One region of the Dermabacter vaginalis genome, then DNA from elsewhere that is predicted to be linked to it. Evidence: predicted binding sites of a transcription regulator. Region 1 holds the regulator's gene; the other holds the start of a gene.
What was found. The regulator HrcA, encoded in region 1, represses chaperone genes, less so after heat shock. The targets are predictions, from matches to a motif close to TTNGCACTCGNNNNNNNCGAGTGCNAA.
Positions count from the first base shown of each region.

Region 2: groES (co-chaperone GroES) is a predicted target of HrcA. The motif match lies at 3,244-3,270, and genes of this name have one in related genera.

Region 1 is NZ_CP012117.1:1,124,451-1,133,618, reverse strand. Features, by position in the region: gene DAD186_RS04845 (PhoH family protein) at 1-810, opposite strand, end outside; gene DAD186_RS04840 (HIT domain-containing protein) at 813-1,163, opposite strand; gene DAD186_RS04835 (16S rRNA (uracil(1498)-N(3))-methyltransferase) at 1,288-2,079, opposite strand; gene dnaJ (molecular chaperone DnaJ) at 2,076-3,227, opposite strand; gene hrcA (heat-inducible transcriptional repressor HrcA) at 3,261-4,289, opposite strand; gene DAD186_RS04820 (DUF3097 domain-containing protein) at 4,415-5,296, shown strand; gene hemW (radical SAM family heme chaperone HemW) at 5,801-6,985, opposite strand; gene DAD186_RS04810 (MOSC domain-containing protein) at 6,969-7,742, opposite strand; gene lepA (translation elongation factor 4) at 7,755-9,168, opposite strand, start outside.
Region 2 is NZ_CP012117.1:430,861-445,480, forward strand. Features, by position in the region: gene DAD186_RS01745 (molybdopterin molybdotransferase MoeA) at 1-1,162, shown strand, start outside; gene moaC (cyclic pyranopterin monophosphate synthase MoaC) at 1,159-1,686, shown strand; gene DAD186_RS01755 (MogA/MoaB family molybdenum cofactor biosynthesis protein) at 1,683-2,177, shown strand; gene DAD186_RS01760 (molybdenum cofactor biosynthesis protein MoaE) at 2,174-2,656, shown strand; gene DAD186_RS10795 (hypothetical protein) at 2,757-2,930, opposite strand; gene groES (co-chaperone GroES) at 3,414-3,710, shown strand; gene groL (chaperonin GroEL) at 3,721-5,307, shown strand; gene DAD186_RS01775 (hypothetical protein) at 5,584-6,204, shown strand; gene DAD186_RS01780 (pseudouridine synthase) at 6,234-7,211, shown strand; gene DAD186_RS01785 (hypothetical protein) at 7,204-7,845, shown strand; gene guaB (IMP dehydrogenase) at 7,855-9,351, shown strand; gene DAD186_RS01795 (ABC transporter ATP-binding protein/permease) at 9,651-13,028, opposite strand; gene DAD186_RS01800 (exonuclease domain-containing protein) at 13,126-13,830, shown strand; gene DAD186_RS01805 (GuaB3 family IMP dehydrogenase-related protein) at 13,841-14,620, shown strand, end outside.

The DNA.
Region 1 (9,168 bases):
CGCGTCTCCGGTGATCACCATTGTCGAATTGAACCCAAGGCGCGTGAGGAACATCTTCATTTGCTCGGCGGTCGTGTTTTGGGCTTCGTCGAGGATGATGAAGGCGTCATTGAGGGTGCGCCCGCGCATGTAGGCGAGCGGAGCAACCTCGATGGTTCCGGCGCCCATGAGGCGCGGAATCGACTCGGGATCGAGCATGTCGTGGAGGGCATCGTAAAGCGGGCGCAGGTACGGGTCGATCTTCTCGTTGAGCGTGCCCGGGAGGAAGCCGAGCCTCTCCCCTGCTTCGACCGCGGGGCGGGTGAGAATGATGCGGTTGATCTGCTTATCGAGCAGAGCCCGCACGGCTTTCGCGACGGCGAGGTATGTTTTGCCGGTGCCCGCGGGGCCAATGCCAAACACGATGGTGTTCTCGTCGATCGCGTCCACGTAGTCCTTTTGCCCAACGGTCTTCGGGCGGATCGTACGGCCCCGGGACGAGAGCACGGACTGGCTGAGGATCTGCGACACGTGCTGATCGCGGCGTCGATCATCGCCGTAGAGTTCCGCCGCGCGGTGGACCGCCTCACCCGTCACGGTTTCGCCGCTCGCGGCGATTTCAATAAGGGAGTTCATGATCGCGGCTGCGCGATCGAGCGAGCCTTCCGGTCCGCGCAACGTGATCTGGTGCCCGCGCATCGACACGTCGATGTCCGGCATGATTTTTTCGATGACGTTGAGGGCCTGGTCGTTTGCGCCGAGGACGGCGACGGGGCGCAAGTGATCGGGGATCGCGACGTAGCGCTCGAGAATTTCGGTGGTCTCCTGCACGGTTAGAAGAGGTCTCCTTCAGACTGGGGCGTACCGGCGAGAATATGTCCGTGTACATGGAAAACGCTTTGGCCAGCGCTTTCACCGGTGTTGAAAATGAAGCGGAACTCCCCCTGGGCCTGTTCCTTCGCAACGGCGCCCGCGGCCTTGACGACCGCGGCGAGCAGGTCTTTATTGGCGGAGAGTTCCACGATGTTGGAGTAGTGCTCCTTGGGCACGGCGAGCACGTGCACGGGAGCCTTCGGCTCGAGGTCCTTGAAGCACACGACGTTGGCGTCCTCGTAGACCTTGGTCGACGGGATCTCGCCAGCAACGATCTTGCAGAAGATACAGTTCGGATCGGTGGTGGTCATCGGCTCCTCCTCGGGTGCATGAGAGCGTTGGCCCCACCAGTCTAGTGGGCAAGCGGTGTGCCCACGTGTGGGGTCCGACGCCTTCGAGCGTGCACCTGGGGCCACGGGTGTCATTGTGAACGAGCTACTGCCATCGACCGATCACCGAGCAGAGTGCGGCAAGAGCCGCTGGTCCCGCGCTTGACGCCCGAAGAATCTCGTTCCCGAGTAGAACTGGGGCCGCGCCGGCGGCGGAAAATCGGCGAATCTCCTCGTCGCTTATGCCCCCTTCGGGACCGACGAGGACCCACACTTCCCCAGGCATTTCTCCCGCGTTCGCGGCGCGCATCGCGAGCTCGCGAGTCACTCCACCGAGCCTTTCGGTCGCACTCTCGTGGAGAGCAAGGACCATGGCCCCACGAGAAACCGCACTCTCGATGAGGGGCACAAGTTCCGCACTCGTCACAGCGGTCTCCAGGGCAGGGATGCGTGCGCGGCGCGATTGCTTGACCGCGGCGATAATGCGCGAGCGCCATTTCTCGCGCCCCTTTTCTTCCTTCACACCCTTCCACTGAACGACGCTGCGGTCCGCTTGCCACGGAATCACTCGGTCCACGCCGAGTTCGGTCGCCATTTCGATCGCCGATTCGTCCCGACCACCCTTCGCGAGTGCTTGGACGAGGACGAGCAGAGTCGCTGGTGCCTCTTCGTGCCGCGGCGTTTCGCTGAGCTCGATGTCAAAGCTCGATTTCGACACGCTCACGATCGAGGCCTCAGCCTGGTGCGCGCTCGCGTCGGTCACGAGGATGCGCTCACCCGAGCGCAAGCGCATGACGCGCGCCCCGTGGTGGCCCTCATCCCCACCGATCGAGAACGCTGCCCCGGTGCTCGCTCCTTCGAGCGTGCCTTCGAGGAGAAGGAAGTTCTTCAGGCTCACAGGTCGCGGAACTTTTCGCGGATCTTGGCGAATACTCCGCCGTCGCTGTGCTGGGCGTTCTTCGCACCTTCGCGCAGATCCGGTTCGCCACGCATCTCGCCAAACTGTGTGAGGAGGTCCCGCTCAGAACCGGAAAGCTTCTTCGGGATCTCGACGCCTACTTCGATGAGGATGTCGCCACGCGAATCGCCGCGAAGCGAGGTCACACCGAGGTTCCGCATGCGAATCACATCGCCCGGCTGGGTGCCCGGCTTGATTTCGACCTCCCGCTCACCGTCAAAGGTCGTGAGCGTGGCCTTCGTGCCGAGGGCCGCGGCCACCATCGAAATCGTGAGGCGCGCAAGCAGGTCGTTGCCCTCACGGTGGAAGATTTCGTGCTCCTTGACACGCACTTCGACGAACAGATCACCCGCGGGGCCGCCGGCCTCGCCGGCCTCACCCTCGCCGCGAAGCTGAATGCGGCGTCCCGTGTCGATGCCCGCGGGAACGCGCAGGGTAATCGTGCGCTCTTCTTGCACACGGCCGTGGCCCTGGCATTCGGCGCAAGGATTCTCGATGGTCGTGCCGTGACCCTGGCACGCCGAGCACGGCGCGAGCTGCACCATTTGCCCAAGCAGGGAGTTCACGGTGCGCTGCACGTGCCCGCTTCCGCTACACACGGTGCATTTCTTCGTTCCGGTTCCCGGTTCACAGCAATTGCCGTGGCAGCGTGAACAGGTGACAGCCGTCGGGAACGTGAGCTCTTTTTCGGAGCCGAACACAACGTCGTCGAGTTCGAGCGTCATGCGTCGCAGAATGTCGTTGCCGCGCCGCTCACGGGGAATGGGGCCGCGCCCGCGCCCGCCCATGCTACTCGCGCCCGCGAACGCCTCAAACAGGTCGGAGAAGTCGAACGTCGCTCCCCCACCGAAGCCACCGAAACCACCGCCGCCGAACGGGCTCTGCCCGCCCATGTCATACATGCGACGTTTTTCAGGATTGGAGAGCGTCTCGTAGGCTTGCGAGACCTTCTTCATTTGATCGGCCGCAGAAGGATCGGGGTTCACGTCGGGGTGAAGTTTGCGGGCCTTCTTGCGGTAGGCCTTCTTGATCTCGTCCGCGCTGGCGTCTTTGGAGACGCCGAGGATCTCGTAAAAATCGTCGTTCACGAAGTGTGGTTCCTTGAGAGTTGGGTGCAGTTCTTAACCGATGAAACGGGAAATATACCGGGCGACGGCGCGCACGGAAGATATGGAGGTCACGTAATCCATGCTCGAAGGGCCGAGGATCGCAATGCGTGAAGACGGCGAAGCGCCACCAGCCGCTTCGGTATAGGCGCTCCCCACGAGGGCTGCGCGCTGAAGAGCATCACCGGAAACGCTACTGAGCTCCTCGCCGATCAGCACGTCGACCTCGCCGAAGTTCGAATGCATCTCGCCAAGAAGTCGCAAAAGCACGAGTTGCTCCTCGAGGAGGTCGAGCATGGGGCCAACTTCGCGCGAGAACTGTTCACCGCGCGCGAGGTTCGAGACGCCGCCGACGATCATACGATCCTCGCGACGCGAGGCAAGCAGTTCGCCGAGCGCCTCGAGCACTTCGGTGGCGGCAGCGCGTGTTGATGCGGATTCCTCCTCGAGAAGTGCATTGAGGTCCCCGCCCACTGAGGTCACGGGCCTCGATGCGCACACGCGATTGATGCGCTCGCGCAGGCGTTCATAGAACGCGGCATCCTGCGAGTGCTGAAGAGAAATTGTTTGCTGATCCACCCGGCCCGCATCGGTGATGAGCACAACGAGCAAGAGGGTTTCGGAAGTCTTCACGAGTTCAACGTGACGCACGTGAGCCTGGCGCAACGCGGGGTACTGCACAACGGCGACTTGATTCGTGAGGCGCGAGAGCAGACGCACCGTGCGGGACAGCAGATCATCGAGGTCGTGGGCACCGTCGAAGAACGTGTGGATTGCGCGACGCTCGGGCGCTGAAAGGGGCTTGACCTGCGCGACGTAATCGACGAACACGCGGTAGCCCTTATCGGTGGGGATGCGCCCCGCCGAGGTGTGGGGCTGCATGATGAGTCCCTCTTCTTCGAGCACCGACATGTCGTTGCGCACGGTCGCGGCGCTCACGCCTAGCTCGTGACGTTCCAGCAGTGACTTCGAGCCCACGGGTTCGCGGGTCGCCACGTAATCTTCCACGATTGCGCCGAGGATGCTGAGCTTGCGCTCATCCATGTATCTCATCCTTTCGCGCATTAGCAGTCACGGGCTTCGAGTGCCAATACTACGCGGAGTGCGCGCCCCTCGCACGGTGTGGCGATCCCCTGTGAGCGAACACGCCCCTGGTAGCGTAAACCGCCGTGAATATCGATCGCTACGGCCACGACGTCCTTTCCGGTACCGGGGATGCCTTTCACCCGAAACGCCCCGCGAGCAGGGATGTCCCCGCCGAGCGCGGGCTCGTCGTCGAGGATGTCCAAACCGGCTGGGTTGGCGCCGTTACGCGCGTGGAAAAGTCTGGCGGCATCCACATCGCCGAGCTCGAGGATCGCCACCACCGGCTGCGCACCTTCCGCCTCGGCCCGGGGTTTTTGATCGATGGGAAACCCGTCCGCCTCGTTCCCCCTACGAAGGGCGGTCCGACGGCTGCTCGGCAAACGTCGGCCCCTAAACGCAGCGCCTCGGGCTCAACCTACGTTGAAGGGGTGCGTGCCCGCGTGGCGCGGGGCTCGCGGATTTGGGTGGAAGGCAAGCACGATGCGGAACTCGTGGAGAAGGTGTGGGGGCATGACCTGCGTATCGAGGGCGTTGCTGTCGAAATGCTCGATGGCGCCGATAATCTTCTCGAGCGCGTTCGGGCTTTCCGGCCGGGCCCAGGCCGCAGGCTCGGGATCCTCGTTGATCATCTCGTTCCCGGTTCGAAAGAAACGCGGATCGCCGAATCCGTGATGCGGGAGAAGGGCATGCGGGAGCATGTGCTGATCCTCGGCCACCCGTACGTGGACGTGTGGCAGGCCGTCAAACCCGCTCGCGTAGGGCTCGAGAAGTGGCCCCACATCCCCAAGGGAACAGACATCAAGGTCGGCTCGCTCAGAGCGCTCGGGCTCCCTGCCGAGTCGCAGGCGGATATCGCCGAAGGGTGGCAGAAGATTCTCGGGCGGGTGCGCTCGTACGCGGATGTCGAGCCGACCCTTAGCGGGCGTATCGAGGAACTGATCGACTTCGTCACCGCCACTCCCTGAATTGCATAGGGGTTGTGGGGGTTTGGCACGAGGCCAAATCCGACGCTTACCTCGCCCGCGCTTAAGAGCCATCGGAAGCGTCGACTAAGCGGCCGAGTCCCCGCTTCTGCCAAAAACCATGCGGTGCTCTGTATTCATTCAAGGTCCAGCCGTAAGCCGCAACCGAGACATCATGCACTGCCCTGACGGACGCCACGACTGCCCGTCCGACTGTCCGGGCCCTCATCTGCACTAAACGTGATCCAAGCCACGTGATAGGTTCAGGTAGGTGCAAGGTCGGGTTATCGGTGACTTTCGAAAGCGTAGGAATCTCATGATTTTTAGGTCCCCGTGGTTTATGGTCATTTTCGTTGTTGTCGTGATGATCGTGGCGATCCTGCTTCTCGGCTTTCTAATTTTTACCGTTCTTCAACAATTCGTCGCCCGACATAAGAAAACGGACAACGAAAGTGATCAACATGAACCGTAGGGATCACTCGAGTCTTCGCCGCTCCAAAGGCGCTCTCAAGGCAAAACATCGCGCGTAATGGCATCGGCGACGAGCCGGCCGGCATCGGAAAGCCTCACGATCCCGTTGTCCCACGCAGTCGCATCCAACCGCCCCGCCGCCACATGCCGCTCGAGCACCTCGCGTGCCTCATCGCTCGAGGTGAGCGGGTTGCTCGCCGCCTCAAAACCCTCGCGGATGCGCATCTCGAGCATGAGGCGCTCGAGCGCGCGATCCTCGGGCGAAACGTTCTCGAACCCGTCGACGGGCAAACGCCCGGCGGCGAGGGCGGCGGCATAGCGTGAGGGGTGCTTGAGGTTCCACGACCGATACCCGTCGCGGTGTCGATGCGCGCCGGGGCCAATCCCCCACCAGTCGAGCCCTCGCCAGTAGGCGAGATTATGGCGGCACTGAAACTCCTCGCCCCGCGCGAAATTCGAGACCTCGTACCACTCGAAACCCGCGGCTCGCGTGCGGTCGGCGATGAGTTCGTAGGCATCGGCCATGAAGTCTGGATCGGGCTCGCTGAGCTCGCCGCGGCGCAGCTGGCGAGCCATTTTGGTGTTGCCCTCGACGATGAGCGAGTAGGCACTCACGTGATCCGGCTGCATCTCGGTGATCGCCTCGATCGTGGTCTCGACGTCCGTGAGCGACTCCCCCGGCGTTCCATAAATCATGTCGAGACTCACTTGAAGGCCCGCTTCCCGGGCCCACGCGACGGCCCGTGGCACGGATTCGGGGTTGTGGGTGCGGTCGAGGATCGCAAGCACGCGCGGCACCGCCGATTGCATCCCAAAGCTGACGCGAGTAAATCCGGCATCGGCGAGGCGGAAGAGGGAGTCCCGCGTGACGGAATCGGGATTAGCTTCGGTCGTCACCTCGACATCGGATGCGAGAGGGATGAGCGAGGTGAGGTACGCGAGCATGCGCGCCTGGTCATCGGCCGGAAGAAGCGTGGGGGTTCCGCCGCCAAAGAACACCGTGTCAACTCGGTCGTAGGAAAAGCCCGACGCTTCATCATCCGCGAGCGTGAGATCCATTTCCCGCATCGCATTATCCGGATACTCCGCCTGCGATCCTCCGCCGCCGAGTTCCTTCGCGGTGTAGGTGTTGAAGTCGCAGTACCCGCACCGCACCGCGCAAAACGGCACATGAATATAGACCGAGAGGCCTCGGCCCTTGGCGTTAGTTTCCGCGGCCATCGGTGATGAGCGAGGCGGGGAATTCGAACGCGATATCGGCACTTTGGAGCGCCGCGAGGCACCCCTTTGCCATGGACGTGTACACGGGCGTTTCAGTGTCGCGAGCCCAGGTCAGGAGCGCCTTGGCGCTCGCCGGATCAATCGCGCCCGCGAGCCCGCGGAACATTTCGCCGATGCTGACGCCGTGCTCGGGAACCGACTGGACCTCGATCTCATCTCCCGGGCGCACAACGCCCTCGCGCACGATGCGGAAGTACGCGCCGCACTTGCCGTAAGCAGTGAAGCGGCGCCCCCACGGGCCTCGCCGTTCGAGCCCCGCCTGATCGGCGAAGCGCCCCATCCAGACGCCAAAGGTCTTGCAGGGCTGGCGCGGCACGCTCGCCTCAAGCTCGGCACCGCCAATCCGCCAGCGCGAGCCGATGACGACCTCGTCGGTATCAATGCCCTCCGTGACCAGATTTTCACCGAAGGCACCGTCGGGCAGACCACTAAAACCTTCTTGGCGAGCAAGTTCCTCGCGAGTTTCTCGCGCGAACGCATACACAGCCTTGAAAAGGCCGCCGTGATGTTCGGTATCGCCCTGCACGTCGCCGAGGACGCCGTGCGTCAAGAGCTTGATCCCCTCCGGGCGCGGGACCTTGTTGATCCCCGAGCGGATACCCGTTGCTTCGACGTGGAAGAGGGAATCCACCGTGCACGTCGAGATCACGCGCGCCGGGGCGTCAGCAATGGTGACCGAAAGAGGTTCAACGTTCATGATCGTGCCTCCTTATTTGTTTTTGCCGTCGGCCGAGCCGGCGTCCGAGCGCAACGCCGCGATGAACGCTTCCTGCGGCACGTCAACCGAACCGATCGACTTCATCCGCTTCTTGCCTTCCTTCTGCTTCTCGAGCAGCTTGCGCTTACGAGAGATGTCGCCGCCGTAGCACTTGGAGAGCACGTCTTTACGGATTGCGCGGATGTTCTCGCGAGCGATGATGCGCGAACCGATTGCCGCCTGGATGGGCACCTCGAACTGCTGGCGAGGAATGAGGTTCTTGAGCTTGCCGGCCATCTCTACGCCGTAGTGGTAGGCCTTATCGCGGTGCACAATCGCGCTGAAGGCGTCCACCGTTTCGCCCTGAAGCAGCATGTCCACCTTGACCAGATCGGCCGCTTCCTCACCCTGCACGTCGTAATCGAGCGAGGCATAGCCTTTCGTTCGGCTCTTGAGCTGGTCGAAGAAGTCGAACACGATTTCGGCAAGGGGAAGGGTGTACCGAAGCTCCACGCGGTCTTCGCTCAGGTAGTCCATGCCCTTCATCGTTCCGCGCTTCGACTGGCACAGTTCCATCACGGTGCCCACGAATTCCTTGGGCACGAGGATCGTGGACTTCGCAACGGGCTCGCGGATCTCGTGAACCTTGCCCTCGGGGAAGTCCGAAGGGTTCAGCACTTCGACCTCGGTGCCGTCCTCCATCGTCACGTGGTAGATCACGCTCGGCGCGGTCGAAATCAGATCGAGGTTGAACTCGCGCTCGAGCCTCTCGCGCACGATCTCGAGATGAAGCAGGCCGAGGAAGCCCACGCGGAAGCCGAAGCCAAGCGCGGTCGAGGTCTCGGGCTCATAGTTGAGCGCGGCGTCGTTGAGTTTGAGCTTGTCAAGCGCGTCGCGAAGCGCCGGGTAGTCGGAGCCATCAATCGGGAAGAGCCCCGAGAACACCATCGGCTTCGGTTCGGAGTAGCCGGCTAGCGGTTCTTCGGCGCCGCGCAGCGCAGCGGTCACGGTGTCACCGACCTTCGACTGGCGCACGTCTTTCACGCCCGTAATGAGGTAGCCGACCTCGCCGGGGCCGAGCCCCTTCGTGGGCTTCGGCTCGGGCGAAATCACGCCGAGCTCGAGCAGTTCGTGAGTCGCACCGGTCGACATCATCTGAATTTTCTCGCGCGGGTCGAGCTGCCCGTCAACCACACGCACATACGTCACAACGCCCCGGTAGGTGTCGTACACGGAGTCAAAAATCATCGCGCGCGAGGGCGCATCGATGCGCCCATGGGGCTTCGGGATCGTGCGCACGACGTGATCGAGAAGCGCCTCAACTCCTTCGCCGGTCTTCCCGGAAACCTTGAGCACGTCGTCGGGTTCGCAGCCCACGAGCTGGGCGATCTCCGCGGCGTACTTTTCCGGATCGGCAGCCGGCAGA
Region 2 (14,620 bases), 690 kb from region 1:
GACCTCGCCCGTGAACGTCCCACCCGTGGCGAATTCGCAGATGGATGGCTTCGCGCTGCACGTTGCGAGCCTCGCGAACGCCCCGGATGGGGCCTCGATCAGTCTTCCGCTCGGTCCGCCCATCGCGGCGGGCGAAGCGCCCTCAAATCTCGCGCCAGGCACGGCGCGCCCCATCATGACGGGCGCCCCGATCCCCGCGGGCGCGAACGCCGTGATCCCGGTTGAGGCCACGGACGTTCGGCGTTTTTCACAGCTCACACGCGAGGGGGCCGACGCTTGCCGGCTACCGTCGGACCTCACGTTTTGCCTTGCCCCCGAGCACCGCACCGAGGGGCGTTTCGTGCGGCACGCTGGAAGTGATACCGAGTGCGGCGATGTCGTGGCGCGCGCAGGTCAGCTGCTCACGCCGCGTCTCATCGGTCACCTGGCATCGGTGGGTGTAGCCGAAGTGGAGGTGCGCGAACCTTTGCGCGCCGTTGTCGTTTCAACCGGGAGTGAACTGCGCGATCGAGGTGATGACGCTGTCGATCAGTGGCGTATTTTCGATGCGAATTCGCCGCTCATCGGCGCTGCACTCGAGGAAGCCGGAATCGAGGTGTGTGCCAGGCTGCGCGTACCGGATGATCCGCGAGCGCTTCTCGACGAGGTACGCGCGGCGTGTGAGGCCGCGAATGCGCACCTCGTTGTGTCGAGCGGTGGCGTGAGTGCCGGCGCTCTCGAGCCGATCAGACAGGCCGCCGAGATGCCCCGTTCGCCGCTACGCCTCGCCTTCGACAAAGTGGCGATGCAGCCGGGGGGCCCGCAAGGGCTTGGTGTGCTCGCGTCAGCCCACGGCGAGGTCGCGTGGATTGCCCTTCCCGGCAATCCCGTTTCGGCGTTCGTGAGTCTCGAGATGTTCGTGCGCGATGCTCTCGGTGCCCCGGCCCGCCCCCGCATGTCGCTGCCCGTGCGCACGCAAACCGGTGAAAGAGAAGTATCCCCCGAGGGCCTCGTGCAAGTGCGCCGCGCGCGCCTCAACACCGATTCAACCGTGAAGCTCGTGGGCGGAGCGAGCTCGCATCTACTGGGCGCGCTTGCCCTGAGCGACGCGCTCGTGCTCATTCCTGCGGAGGTCACGCACGTGGCCGACGGCGATATTCACGAGGTGATGATTCTTCGATGACACGCAACAACACCGACGCCAATGCGGATCTCACGCACGTGCGCGCCGACGGTTCGAGCCACATGGTCGATGTTTCCGGCAAAGCCGTGACAACCCGAGAAGCGAGCGCGAGCGCGACCCTCACGAGCCGCAGCGACGTGATCGATCGCATCCTCACGGGCGACCTTCCGAAGGGGGAGGCACTCAGCGTCGCACGTGTCGCGGGCATCATGGCGGCAAAGCGCACGCACGAGCTCATCCCCCTGTGCCACCCGCTCCCGATCACGAAGGTGACGATCGATTTTTCGCGCCGCGCGCCCGAGATTCTCGAAGTGAACGCGCGTGTGAAAACCGAAGGCAAAACGGGGGTCGAGATGGAGGCACTCACGGCTGCGAGCGTCGCCGCACTTACGGTCTACGACATGATTAAGGCTGTTGACCACCTCGCGGTCATCGGCGATGTCAAGGTGCTTGCGAAGTCAGGCGGGAAGAGCGGCGATTGGGACCGCGAGGTCGCGAGCGGTGAGAAAGGCGGCGCAGCGTGAGCCTCGTGGGGGAGCATGGATGGTCGGCATGCGTGATCGTTGCTTCAACGCGCGCGGCCCGCGGCGAATACGAGGACCTCACGGGGCCAGACCTTTCGGCTTGGCTTGAGCGGTGCGGGTTTCGCGGGTGCGGGGTCACGGTGGTCCCGGATGGGTCCGACGTTGGCCGCGCCCTCGGTGAGGCCATATCGTCCGGGGTGGATCTCGCGATCACGACGGGCGGCACGGGCCTCACGCCGAGCGACGTCACGCCGGAAGAAACGCGCCCGCACCTCACGCGGGAGATCCCCGGGATCGCCGAAGCACTGCGCCTCAAGGGCTCTGAATCGACGCCGTACGCGGTTGTCAGTAGGGGGCTTGCCGGTTTTGCTGGTCGCACGCTCGTGGTGAATCTTCCGGGCTCACGCGGCGGCGTGAAAGATGGCATGGCTGTGCTCGAGCCAATTCTCGAGCACGTGCTTCGCCAGCGCGATGGAGGAGGGCATGAATGAGTGAAGGTGCGAAGCCCGCGCAGGATGAGCGCGATCCGCACCTCGGTGGTGTCGAGGAACGCGTGCGCCACGCGAGTGTGAGCGGCGAGCCGATTGCGGTCGCCGAGATGGTTCGGCTTGTGGAGGACAGGCGATGTGGCGCCCTCGTCACTTTCGACGGTCTCGTGCGTGACCACGACGAGGGGCGTGGGGTGGAGCGCCTCGCCTATGAAGCGCATCCGAGTGCCGGCGACGTCATGAGGGAGGTCGTGCGCACAATCGGTGAGCGCTACCCCGATGTTCTCGTCGCCGCGAGCCACCGTCACGGCGCTCTTGAGGTGGGCGACTCCGCGCTTGTGGCGGCGGTTGCGGCGCCGCACCGAGCCCGTGCCTTCGAGGCGTGTGCGGATCTCGTGGATGAGGTGAAGGCGCGCGTGCCGATCTGGAAGGATCAGTACTTTTCCGACGGTTCCCACGAGTGGGTTGCCGCGATTGGCTGAGCGCCGTGCTTGACGCCTGGTGCGGGGTATGAAAAACGCCCTGCGCTGCATCGCTCGGGTGAGCGGCGCGCGGGGCGTTCGGTAGATGAGGCTGAAGTTTTTAGCGACCGAGGCCGAGAGTGGTGAGGCCTTGGGTGCTGCGGGCCTGGGCAATGGCGGCGAAGTCGCCACCGAGTCGGTTCTTGTCCACCGTGTTGTGACGTTCGACGTCTTGCCCCACCATGTGATCAGCGAGGTTTTCGAAGGTCTTGAAGATCGAGCGGATGACGGTCATTTTTGTGTGTTCCTCACTACCGTTTGTTTGGAATTAGGCGCGAAAAGTGGCGGTAGAGGGCGCTCCACCGCTGCATTCTCACGTGCTTCAATCTTATGAAGTGGACGCGCGCTCGCGCTAGGGCGATACGTGTGATACGGAACGTCGATTCCGATATGCCGGATATGTGGTGCGGGAAACATTGATGTTCGGGACCAACGCCCCGTTCTGTCCCGGATCCCACCTTCTCGGATTGCATAGGGGTTGTGGGGGTTTGGATTGCACCCACTCCCGGATTGCAGAGGGGTTGTGGGGGTTTGGGGTGCACGTGAAGCTAGCACTCAGCTTTGACGAGTGCTAACCGGCACACTAGTGTGGAACCCGTTGGCAGTCTCAGCGCGAGAGTGCCAAATGGTGCGCCGGGTTGCTCGGCACCGCGACGACGAGCATCCCACCGAGGCACACCCGTCAACTTCACATTGATAAAAGAAGGAGTGAGGTCGCATGTCGGTCTCCATTAAGCCCCTCGAGGACCGTGTCGTCGTCCGCCCGCTCGAAGCCGAGCAGGTGACTGCTTCGGGCCTGATCATCCCCGATACCGCTAAGGAAAAGCCCCAGGAGGGCGAGGTCGTCGCCGTGGGCGAAGGCCGTTTCGACGACAAGGGTGCACGTATCCCCATGGACGTCAAGGTCGGTGACAAGGTCGTCTTCTCGAAGTACGGCGGCACCGAGCTCAAGTACGGCTCCGAGGAGTACCTCGTTCTGAGCCAGCGCGACGTTCTCGCAATCATCGAAGGCTGAAAGGCTCATCGTGGCTAAAGAAATCATTTACGACGAGGATGCGCGCCGCGCGCTTGAGCGCGGCGTTGACAAGCTCGCGGACACCGTCAAGGTGACGCTTGGCCCCAAGGGCCGCAATGTCGTCCTCGACAAGAAGTGGGGCGCCCCCACCATCACCAACGACGGCGTGACAATCGCCCGCGAGGTTGAGCTCGAGGATCCGTACGAGGATCTCGGTGCCCAGCTCGCGAAGGAAGTGGCGACCAAGACCAACGACGTTGCCGGCGACGGCACGACCACCGCGACGGTTCTCGCTCAGGCACTCGTGCACGAGGGCCTGCGCAACGTCGCCTCGGGCGCGGCTCCCGCAGCGCTCAAGCGCGGCATGGAGAAGGCCGTCGAGGCACTCAGCGAAAAGCTCGGCGAGATTGCGATCGATATTGACTCGAAGGAACAGACCGCGTCTGTCGCGACCGTTTCCTCGCAGGATGCCGAGATCGGCGAACTCCTCGCGGAGGCTTTCGACAAGGTTGGCAAGGATGGCGTCATCACGGTCGAGGAGTCCTCGACCACGGCGCTCGAGCTCGACTTCACCGAGGGTATGCAGTTCGATAAGGGCTTCATTTCCCCGCACTTCGTGACCGACGCCGACCGCCAGGAAGTCGTTCTCGAAGACGCCTACGTGCTCATCAACCAGGGCAAGATCTCGAACGTGCAGGAGTTCCTGCCCGTGCTCGAGAAGGTTGTCGAATCGGGTAAGCCCCTCTTCGTGATCGCTGAGGACGTCGAGGGCGAGGCCCTCGCGACGCTCGTGGTCTCGAAGCTGCGCGGTTCCTTCAAGGGTGCCGCCGTCAAGGCCCCCGCCTTCGGCGACCGCCGCAAGGCCATGATGCAGGACATCGCGATCCTCACGGGCGCCGAGGTCATTACGCCCGATCTGGGCCTCGACCTCAAGACGACCGAGCTCAGCCAGCTCGGCACCGCTCAGCGCGTCGTCATCACGAAGGACAACACGACCATCGTGGGTGGCGCCGGTGATGTGGAAGCCGTCTCCGATCGCGTTCAGCAGATCAAGGCCGAGATCGAGAACACCGATTCCGAGTGGGACCGCGAGAAGCTCCAGGAGCGCCTCGCGAAGCTCTCGGGTGGCGTGTCCGTGATCAAGGTTGGCGCTCACACCGAGGTTGAGCTCAAGGAAAAGAAGATGCGCATCGAGGATGCGGTTGCGGCAACGCGCGCCGCGATCGACGAGGGCATCGTTGCTGGCGGTGGCTCGGCCATCGTCCAGGCCGCGACCGTTCTCGCTGATGACCTCGGGCTCGAGGGCGACGAGGCCGTCGGCGTTCGCGCCGTCGCCAAGGCCGTCGCCGAGCCGCTTCGCTGGATCGCCGAAAACGCCGGCGAAGAAGGCTACGTCGTCGTGGAGAAGGTCAAGGAGTCCCCGGTGGGCACCGGCCTCAACGCCGCAACCGGCGAATACGTCGACCTCGTTGACGCCGGCATCATCGACCCGGTCAAGGTGACGCGCAGCGCCCTGCGCCACGCCGCCTCGATTGCTGGCCTCGTTCTCACGACCGAGACCCTTGTCGTTGACAAGCGTGAGGACGACGACGAGTAAGCAACCGTCGGACCTCATCTCACTCGCCCCGCTTCTTGAGCTTTTTCGAGGAGCGGGGCGTATTCTTGGCGAAGCGCACTCGAAGTGTGCCGAGCGCGCCCGCGCACGCCAAAGCCTGACCTGCCGATACTTGCGAGAGGGAGAGGGGACTGCATGAGCGCTGTGTCTCAATCACCCTCGCGAAGCACGTCGAATCGCGTGCCATCGGCCGAGGAGCCGATGACTCGCAAGGGTGGGAAGCCCCACAAAATCGTGATGCGGCCGAGCCCCGCGGCCATGAGTGCCGCCCTCCTCGCAGCGATCGTGTTTACGGTGCTGCTCGAGTTCCTCGTGGGCATTAGTTTCATCGGGCAGAGCTTGTGGAGCGATCCGCGCCTCTTCCATGACCACTGGTTCACCCTTCCGCTGTACGGGTGGTTCGCGGTCGTGGCTCTTGCCATCGTTGCCCTGCTCCGGATCCTCACGCAGTGCGTTGTGCTCTACGAGGATCGCCTCAAGGTGCGCGGTCTTTTCCGCATTCCTCGTTCGGCGAAGTGGAGTGCGCTTTCCGGGATTTGGCTCGTGCGAGATATCTACCGTGGGAAAGAACCTCGCGACCCCGTGGAAACCGAGGTTGATGCTTTCGATGCCGCCCTCATCATGCGTTCACACACGAGCCGCGTGGCGAACCTTTCAGGCGCGTTCTATGGCACGCGCGCGCAGTCGATTCTCGTGCGGGAAGCGGAGGAGCGCGGCGTGAAGGTCGAAAACATTGACCACGCACGGCCGGGTGAACTCGCGCGTATGATGCCGGGCTCGCTCTCATTCATCGATCGCCACCCGAATCTTTCTGTGCTCGCGATCGTCGCGTTTTATGCAGCACATAACGTTTTGACGTTCATGATCTGGGGGATCTGAGGCCACCGGTTCCTTGGCACAATGGAACCATGCCTGCCCGCCGTACTAAGCGTTTTACTCGCCCGCCCCTGCCGCAACGGGGTGGGCTCGATGCCGTGCGGGTGGTGGCAACGCCGCGTGAAGTAGGTCGGCCCGTGGGGGAGGTTTTGCTCGAGCGGTTCCCGGCGCTCGGTTCGGTGGAGGCGCGTGACCTCGGTGAGCGTTTCACCGCGGGGGAGTTCGTGGATCAGCTCGGTGAGCCGTGGGGCGAGACCGAGGCGGTGACGCGTGCGCGCGAGGTGTTCTTTCACAGAGAGCTCGCCCCCGAGGAGGTTGAGCCGCGCGAGATTCCCGTGGTGTTCGAAGATGAGCATCTGCTTGTGGTCGCGAAGCCGCGCGACATGGCGAGTATTCCGCGCGGCGAGCATGTGCGCCGCAGTGCGCTCGTGCGGCTGCGGGTGGCGCATGCTCTCCCTGAGCTCTCGCCGATTCACCGGCTCGATAAACAAACCGGTGGGATCCTTGTGCTGTCGAAGATTCCCGAGGAGCGTGGCGCTTACCAGCAGCTTTTTGCGCGCGGGGAAGTCCGAAAGCGTTACGTGGCGTGGGTGGAGGGGGATTTTCCGACGCTTGCCAGTCTCGAGCGCGGCCCGCTTGAGATTCGTGAGCCCATAGTGAAGAGGCACGGTGATCTTTGGGCGCACATCGATTCCGAGGGAAAAGAGGCGTGGACGAGTGTGCGAATGCTGCGGCGGGAGGCTGGCAGCCGTCGGACTTTGCTGAGCCTGACTCCGCACACGGGCCGCACCCACCAGTTGCGTGTGCACCTCGCCCACGTGGGCCTGCCCATCGTGGGGGATGAACTGTATCCCGCACCTGCGCCCGATCCGCTCACGGGGGAGCGTTACCGCAGGGAGGTGAGTGAGCCGCTCGCGCTGTGGAGTGTGCTTATGGCGTTTCATGATCCGGTGACGGGGGCGGAGCGCTGCTTCGAGTGGTGGCCACGGGAGGCGGAGAGCGATGAGTGAGCAGATCACCGCGCGCGTGAGGGGTACTGACGTGGCGCTTGGACCCACTTTTGCCGCGCGCCTCGTGCCGTGGCTCAGGTGGGGCGCGCCGCTGCTTTCCGCGGTGTTCTTGCCGGTCACGGGGCTGTATGTGCATCGCGAGTTGTGGTGGCCGTGGTGGGCTGCTCTTCCCGCAGCATGGGCTGCGGGGTGGGTGCTGCTCGCGCTTCTCATGCTTGCGGTGCTTCTTCTCACGCACCGCACGACCTGGTGGAACCGGGAGTCGGGGCGCGTGCACAGGGGGCGGCAGTGGTGTGACGCCGCGCATGTGCGGGCGGTGGTCCCGGATTTTCGTCCGCAGGGTGTCACGGTGCTCGAAGCGGGGGAGGAAGGCCGACGCCTGCTTATCCCCTATAGCGGCTGGGACGATCGCAGTTACGAGGGGATCGCCGAGTTTGAGCGGCATGTGTGCGGTGCGGCGAGCCCCTCGCGGCGGGAGTTACTTGCACGCGATCGTGCCGCCCGAAAGTCTTGGCAAAATCGCGCCCTCGCGAAACGGTACGCGATGACCTGGCGCGAGGAGTTTGAGGATCCGCACGTGTTTCTTGAAGCATTTGATGCGCGCAGGAAGGAACTGGCAAGGCGACGGCGCTAAGGTTGGAGCATGACGAATGATCCCTTCGGTTTTGTTGGCCTGACCTATGACGACGTGCTGCTTCTTCCCGGGGAGACGGACGTCATCCCGAGCGATGTAGACACGACCGCGCGGCTGACGCGCGAGATCAACTTGAGGGTGCCCCTCGCTTCCGCTGCGATGGACACCGTGACCGAAGCTCGCATGGCGATCGCCATGGCGCGCCTCGGCGGTATTGGCATTCTTCACCGCAACCTTTCGATCGAGGATCAGGCCCACCAGGTCGACCTCGTCAAGCGCACCCAGACGGGCCGCGTGCCGAACCCCGTGACGATCGGGCCGGACGCGACGCTCGAGGACTTCGATGCGACGTGCGGCAACTACCGCGTTTCGGGTCTGCCCGTTGTGGATGAGGACGGCATGCTTCTCGGCATCTGCACAAACCGCGACCTGCGCTTCATTCCCGTTGCCGAGTGGGCCAGCACGAAGGTTTCGGACGTCATGACGCGCGAGGTGTACACCGCGCCTACCGACGTGAGCCGTGAAGACGCAACGGCACTGCTGCGCAAGCACAAGCGCGAGCGCTTGCCCCTCGTGGACGAAAGCGGCAAGCTCACGGGCCTCATCACCGTGAAGGACTTCGTCAAGAGCGAGCAGTTCCCGAATGCCTCGAAGGACGCCGAGGGGCGCCTCCTGATCGGTGCGGGCGTGGGCTTCTTTGGGGATTCCTACGAACGTGCGGGTGCACTGCGCGATGCGGGTGTGGACGTGCTCGTGGTGGATACCGCGAACGGCCACGCGCGTCTCGCCCTCGACATGATCCGGCGTCTCAAGAGCGATAAGGCTTTTGACGGCGTGCAGATCATTGGCGGCAACGTGGCGACGCGCGAGGGCGCCCAGGCGCTTATCGATGCGGGCGTTGACGCCGTCAAGGTGGGCGTGGGCCCGGGGTCGATCTGCACGACTCGCGTCGTCGCGGGCGTGGGTGTTCCGCAGGTCACCGCCATCTACGAGGCGTCGAAGGCATGCAAGAGCGCGGGTGTTCCCCTCATTGGCGATGGTGGCCTGCAGTACTCGGGCGATATCGCGAAGGCCCTTGTGGCCGGCGCCGATACCGTGATGCTCGGCTCGCTCCTCGCGGGCACCGCCGAATCGCCCGGCGAAGTGATCCTCATGAACGGCAAGCAGTTCAAGAGCTACCGCGGAATGGGCTCGCTCGGTGCGATGGCCTCGCGCGGCAAGAAGTCGTTCTCGAAGGACCGCTACTTCCAGGCCGACGTGGAGACCGACGACAAGATTGTGCCCGAGGGCATCGAAGGCACGGTCGCCTATAAGGGCGCTCTCGGCACCGTCGTGCACCAGCTTACGGGTGGCCTCGCGCAGTCGATGTTCTACGTGGGCGCGCACACGATTCCCGAGCTCAAGGAGCGCGGCAAGTTTGTGCGCATCACGGCGGCGGGACTCAAGGAGTCGCACCCGCACGATATGGCGCAGATTGTGGAGGCGCCGAACTACCGCGCACGCTAGGGCTTCGGTGGTGCGGGGGCGAAGGCTTGTGGTGCCTTCGCCCCTTCTGATTTTTCTCCCGCTGCGACCCTAAAGTGGTGAAGCTGTTTCTCTGAAGTGGTGAAAAATCGCCGCCACACGGAGAAATTCCAGGGTCTAACGCCGTTTTTCACCACTTCCAGGATCGGCTGGGGTGACAGGTGGATACCGGGGGGTGGCAGGTGGAAGCCGGGGGGGTGACAGGTGGAAGCCGGGGGTGGCAGTCGAAGCCGGGCTGGGGTGAGGCAGTGCCGCCCCGATGGTATGGGCTCGCCCAAGGGCTACTCGGAACGGAGCGCTTCGACCGGGTCCTGCCTCGCCGCCCTACCCGAGGGGATCACGCCCGCGAGCACGGTGAGCAGCACCGAGATCGCCACGAGAATGACGCCCGCAACGGGCGGCAGGCTCGCAATGTTCTCCACGTCGAATTTTTGCTCGACGATGATGTTCGCCGGAATACACAGCAGAAGCGTGACGCCAACGCCGATAAGACCCGCGAGAAGCCCCTCGATCACGGTTTCCGCATTGAATACGTGGCGAACGTCGGCCTTTGACGCCCCCACCGCACGCAGGATGCCAATTTCCTTGCGCCGCTCGAGCACGGAAATATAGGTGATGATGGCGATCATGATCGAGGAGACCACGAGCGAGATCGACACGAACGCGATGAGCATCCACGTGATGACGTTGATGATGCTCGTGACCGAGCTCATGAGCATGCCCACCATGTCGGTGTAGACGATCTCCTTGTTCTTCTCGCCCCGCGCTTTGGCCTGTGCATTGTAGGAGTCGAGAATGGCCTTGACCTTGTCCTTGTCCTTGAAACTCGCAGGGTAAATATCGACTTGATCGGGACTCGTGCGGTCAGCCCAGCCGAGCTTTTCGAGATTGTCCTCGTAACTTGCCGCGCGCGTCGACACCATGGTCGACATGAACGCCGCGAGCTCTTCTTCGTCCATGTTCATCTCGAACGCGTCGGCGAATTTCTCCGGGTCGACGCTCATGGCCTTCGCGAAGTTCTCGCCCATCTGGGACATCGCGCCATTGATCTGGCTCTCGATTTCACTTTGCAGCGCGGTCATGTACTGCTGCATCATCGCGCCGATGGCGTTCGTCAAATACCCGCCAATGGCCTGTTGAATTTGGCTTGCGAGGGCGCCGCCGAGCTGCGTGGAAAGCTGTTCGGCGATGGCGTTCGAAAGATCGCTGCTCACCGCCGAGGAAATCTCCTGGAGCGCCGGGTCCTCACCGAGAGCATCGGAAAGCTGCTGCTCGAGAAGCTCCCGATTGACGACCCGATCGGAGTTCGAAATCTCCTCGATCTTCGCGCGGACCTCGTCGGTTTGGAGATACTCGAGCACTACTTCGGCCGTGTCCCTGTCGGGAATCTGGTCACCGTCGGAATCGGCATGGGCCGCGTAATATGTCTGGAAACCCTGGATGAGCGCACCCGCTTCGCCGCTGAGGTACTCGCCGGCACCCGGCTGAATCACCTCGCCTTCAAGTGCTTTCGCAAGGACGCCCGGGAGGTCGATATCGGCGAGCTGAGGGTAGCGGGCCGTGAGATCGGCAAGGTCGAGATCCCCCACGTCCACGTTCGGGCTTCCGACGGCTGCCGCGCTCGGATCGAGACTCGAGAGGTCAAGGTCGCTCATGTCGAAGGAGCCGGGGTCGAGGTTCGGCTGAGGCATTGAACTGAGGTCGAGCCCGCCGAGGTCCATCTGGAGCTTCGACTCGTCGATCTGGAATGCGCCGCGGATCTTCTCTTGGTCGACCGTAAACAGGGAGCTCATATCGAAGTCGTCGCCCTGATCGTCGTTTTTGAGTTCGTCGAATGTCTTTCCGGTGAAAACGTCGACATCGGGATGCGCCCGCTGCTCGTGGACGATCTCGGACTGGGCAGCTTCGGTGATGACCTCGTCCGTGAGGGCGGGGAGATAGGAGATACCCTGCTGGAGCGCGCCCATGTCCTCACCCTCGTTCGGGCGCACGATCCCCACGACCCTGAGGCGCTCGCCCTTGTCGATTTTTTCGCGCATAAAGTCGGCGTCGTTGCTGCGGTCGATCCACGTGCCCGTGTCGTCGTTGTGGGTGTAGGTCTCGAAGGCATTCACGCGAGAAAATTCGGTGCCAATGATCTGATCGAAGGCGTATTCGCCTGGCTTTGTGGAGGCTTTCTCACCCGAGGAACCGTCGGAATCTCCCGTGGCCCGGCCCGCCTGCATGTTCTCCATCATCTCGTCGAGTTTCGCGTGATCTTTGAGCCCGAACGTGTATTCGTAAAGATCGGGCATCTCACCGTTTTCGTCGAGAACGAGCACGAGTTCGCGAGAATTCTTGGGCCAGTGCCCGCTGAGAACCCGGTATTTCGACGTGTAAAGATCGGTGTTCGCGGGTAGCTGCCTAAAGGCGTTCATGGAGAACATGGAGCTCGCGGGGCTCATGGAAAAGCCGCCCGCATACTGGGAGAACGCCTGCTCGGGGTGCACCTGCACCGGTTTGTCGGTGCCGAGCGCATAGATCTGAGGTTCGGCCGCATACGAGTATTCGATCGCCTTGACGTAGGAGTTGATCCCTCCGCCGTTAGCGTCGAAATACTTCTTGAGGGAGGCGAGATCGTTAGTGCTCGTCGAATTCATCGAGCGCGTGTACATCTCCACGGCGCGCACCGTGTTCGCTTTTTCTTCGCCCTTGGGCTCGGCATTCGCGAGTCCCGATTCCATCGAGACCCCCGTTTTTTGGATGCTGAGCGGGTAGTTCGCGAGCGCGTTTTCCTCGGTTTTATCGATGTAGCTGTTGACGCCGTTGGCGAGCGCGAGAATCGCGGCAATGCCGATAATGCCGATCGAGCCCGCGAACGAGGTCATGAGCGTACGGCCTTTTTTCGTCATGAGGTTGTTGAAGCTCAGCATGAGCGCCGTGAGAGGCCCCATTCGCGTGTTGCGCGTGGGCTTCGCCGCGCGCGTTTCCTCAAGGGCCGGATCGAATGGAGCGGAATCGCCCACGACCTGACCGTCGGCGAATTCCACGACGCGCGTGGCGTACTCGTGGGCGAGTTCGGGGTTGTGGGTCACCATGATGACGAGGCGGTCGCTCGCGACCTCCCGAAGAAGATCCATGACCTGAACGGAGGTTTCGGAGTCGAGTGCGCCCGTGGGTTCGTCGGCGAGGAGGATCTCGGGGTCGTTGATGAGGGCGCGCGCGATCGCGACGCGCTGCATCTGCCCGCCCGAAAGTTGGCTTGGTTTTTTGTGAACGTGATCGCGAAGGCCCACTTTGGTGAGGGCGTCGAGCGCGCGCTCGCGGCGCGCAGAGCGGCCGACGCCTGAGAGCGTGAGAGCGAGCTCAACGTTCGCGAGGACGCTCTGGTGGGGGATGAGGTTGTAGCTCTGGAACACGAAACCGATGCGGTTATTGCGGTAGCGATCCCAGTCGCGGTCTTTGAAGTTTTTCGTGGAAATCCCGTCGATCACGAGGTCACCGGAATCGAAGTGATCGAGGCCTCCAACGACGTTGAGCATCGTGGTCTTTCCGGAGCCGGACTGCCCGAGGATCGCCACGAATTCATTGTCGCGGAAGGCAACGTTCACGCCCGCGAGGGCGACCTGCGTGAAGGATCCGGTGGTGTAAGACTTCGTGATGTTGTGGAGTTCGAGCACGGCTCTCCAATGGCGAACGGCGGGGACTTCCTCGCGGGGGTATCTCCATCGTAGGTGCGTGGAGTTTAAATGTCTCACCCCCGCGTAGGCTTGTGACATGAGTTGGATTGACGGCCCGATGCTGGGCTTTGATACGGAAACGACGGGCACGGATACGGCGAATGATCGCATCGTGACCGCGGCGCTCGTGTTCTCCACGGGGCCGGGCCGCGAGGGGGAAACGATCGCCACGTGGCTCATCAACCCGGGCATGGAGATCCCCGAGCAGGCCTCGCGCGTGCACGGCATCTCGAGTGAGCACGCGCGCGCCTACGGCATGGAGCCTACGCCCGCGCTCGAAGAAATCGCACTCCGCATCGTCGAATGCCTCGAACAGGGCGCACCGATCGTCGCGTTCAACGGCGGATTCGATCTTTCGATCATCGAAGCGGAACTTCGCCGCAATAACCTTCCCACGCTCGAGGATCGTCTTGGCCGTGCGATCGCGCCGGTGGTGGATCCGCTCGTTCTCGATCGCGGGCTTGATCGCTACCGCAAGGGCAAGCGCAACCTCTCGACCCTCATGGAGGTGTACGGCGTGGAGGAGCCGGAAGGCAATATGCATACGGCCGATGTCGATGTGTCCATGACCCTCGATGTGCTGCGGGCGATGGCGAAGAAGCACACGGTGATCGCCGAGAGCGACCTCGCCGAACTCCACAAGAAGCAAATCGAATTGCATCGCGCGTGGGCGGAAAACTTCATCGAGTACCTGAAGCGCCAGGGCAAAACACCCGACGTCAATCCCGTGTGGCCTCTGTAGACTGGAAACCGTGCAAAACGAAATCGAAATTGGACGCAATAAGCGGGGCCGCCGCACCTACGGCCTCGATGATGTAGCCGTGGTGCCCTCCCGCCGCACGCGGGATCCCGAGGACGTCTCGACCTCGTGGCAAGTGGATGCCTACCACTTCGACATCCCGATTTTCGCGGCCCCCATGGATTCCGTGATGAGCCCCGAAACGGCGATCCAGCTCGGCCAGTTCGGCGGGCTTGGCGTGCTCGATCTCGAGGGCCTGTGGACCCGCTACGAGAATCCCGAGCCGCTTCTCGAGGAGATCGCGCACCTTGATCCTGGCGACGTGCACGGCCGCATCCGTGAAATCTATGCGGAGCCCATCAAGCCGGGCCTTATCCGCGAGCGCATCACGCAGCTTCGCGAAGCCGGCGTTGTGGCGGCGGGATCCCTCTCTCCGCAGCGCACTCAGGAGCACTGGAAGAGTGTCGTGGATGCGGGCGTGGACATCTTCTTCATTCGCGGCACGACCGTGAGCGCCGAGCACGTCTCGGGTAATCGCGAGCCGCTCAACCTCAAGCGCTTCATCTACGAGCTCGATGTTCCCGTGATCGTGGGCGGCTGCGCCACCTACACGGCGGCACTGCACCTCATGCGCACGGGCGCGGCGGGGGTTCTCGTGGGCTTCGGCGGCGGCGCGAGCCAAACGACGTGGGAGACCCTCGGCATTTCGGTACCGCTCGCCTCTGCTGTCGCGGATGTCGCCGCAGCGCGCAGGGATTACATGGACGAGTCGGGCGGCCGGTACGTGCACGTG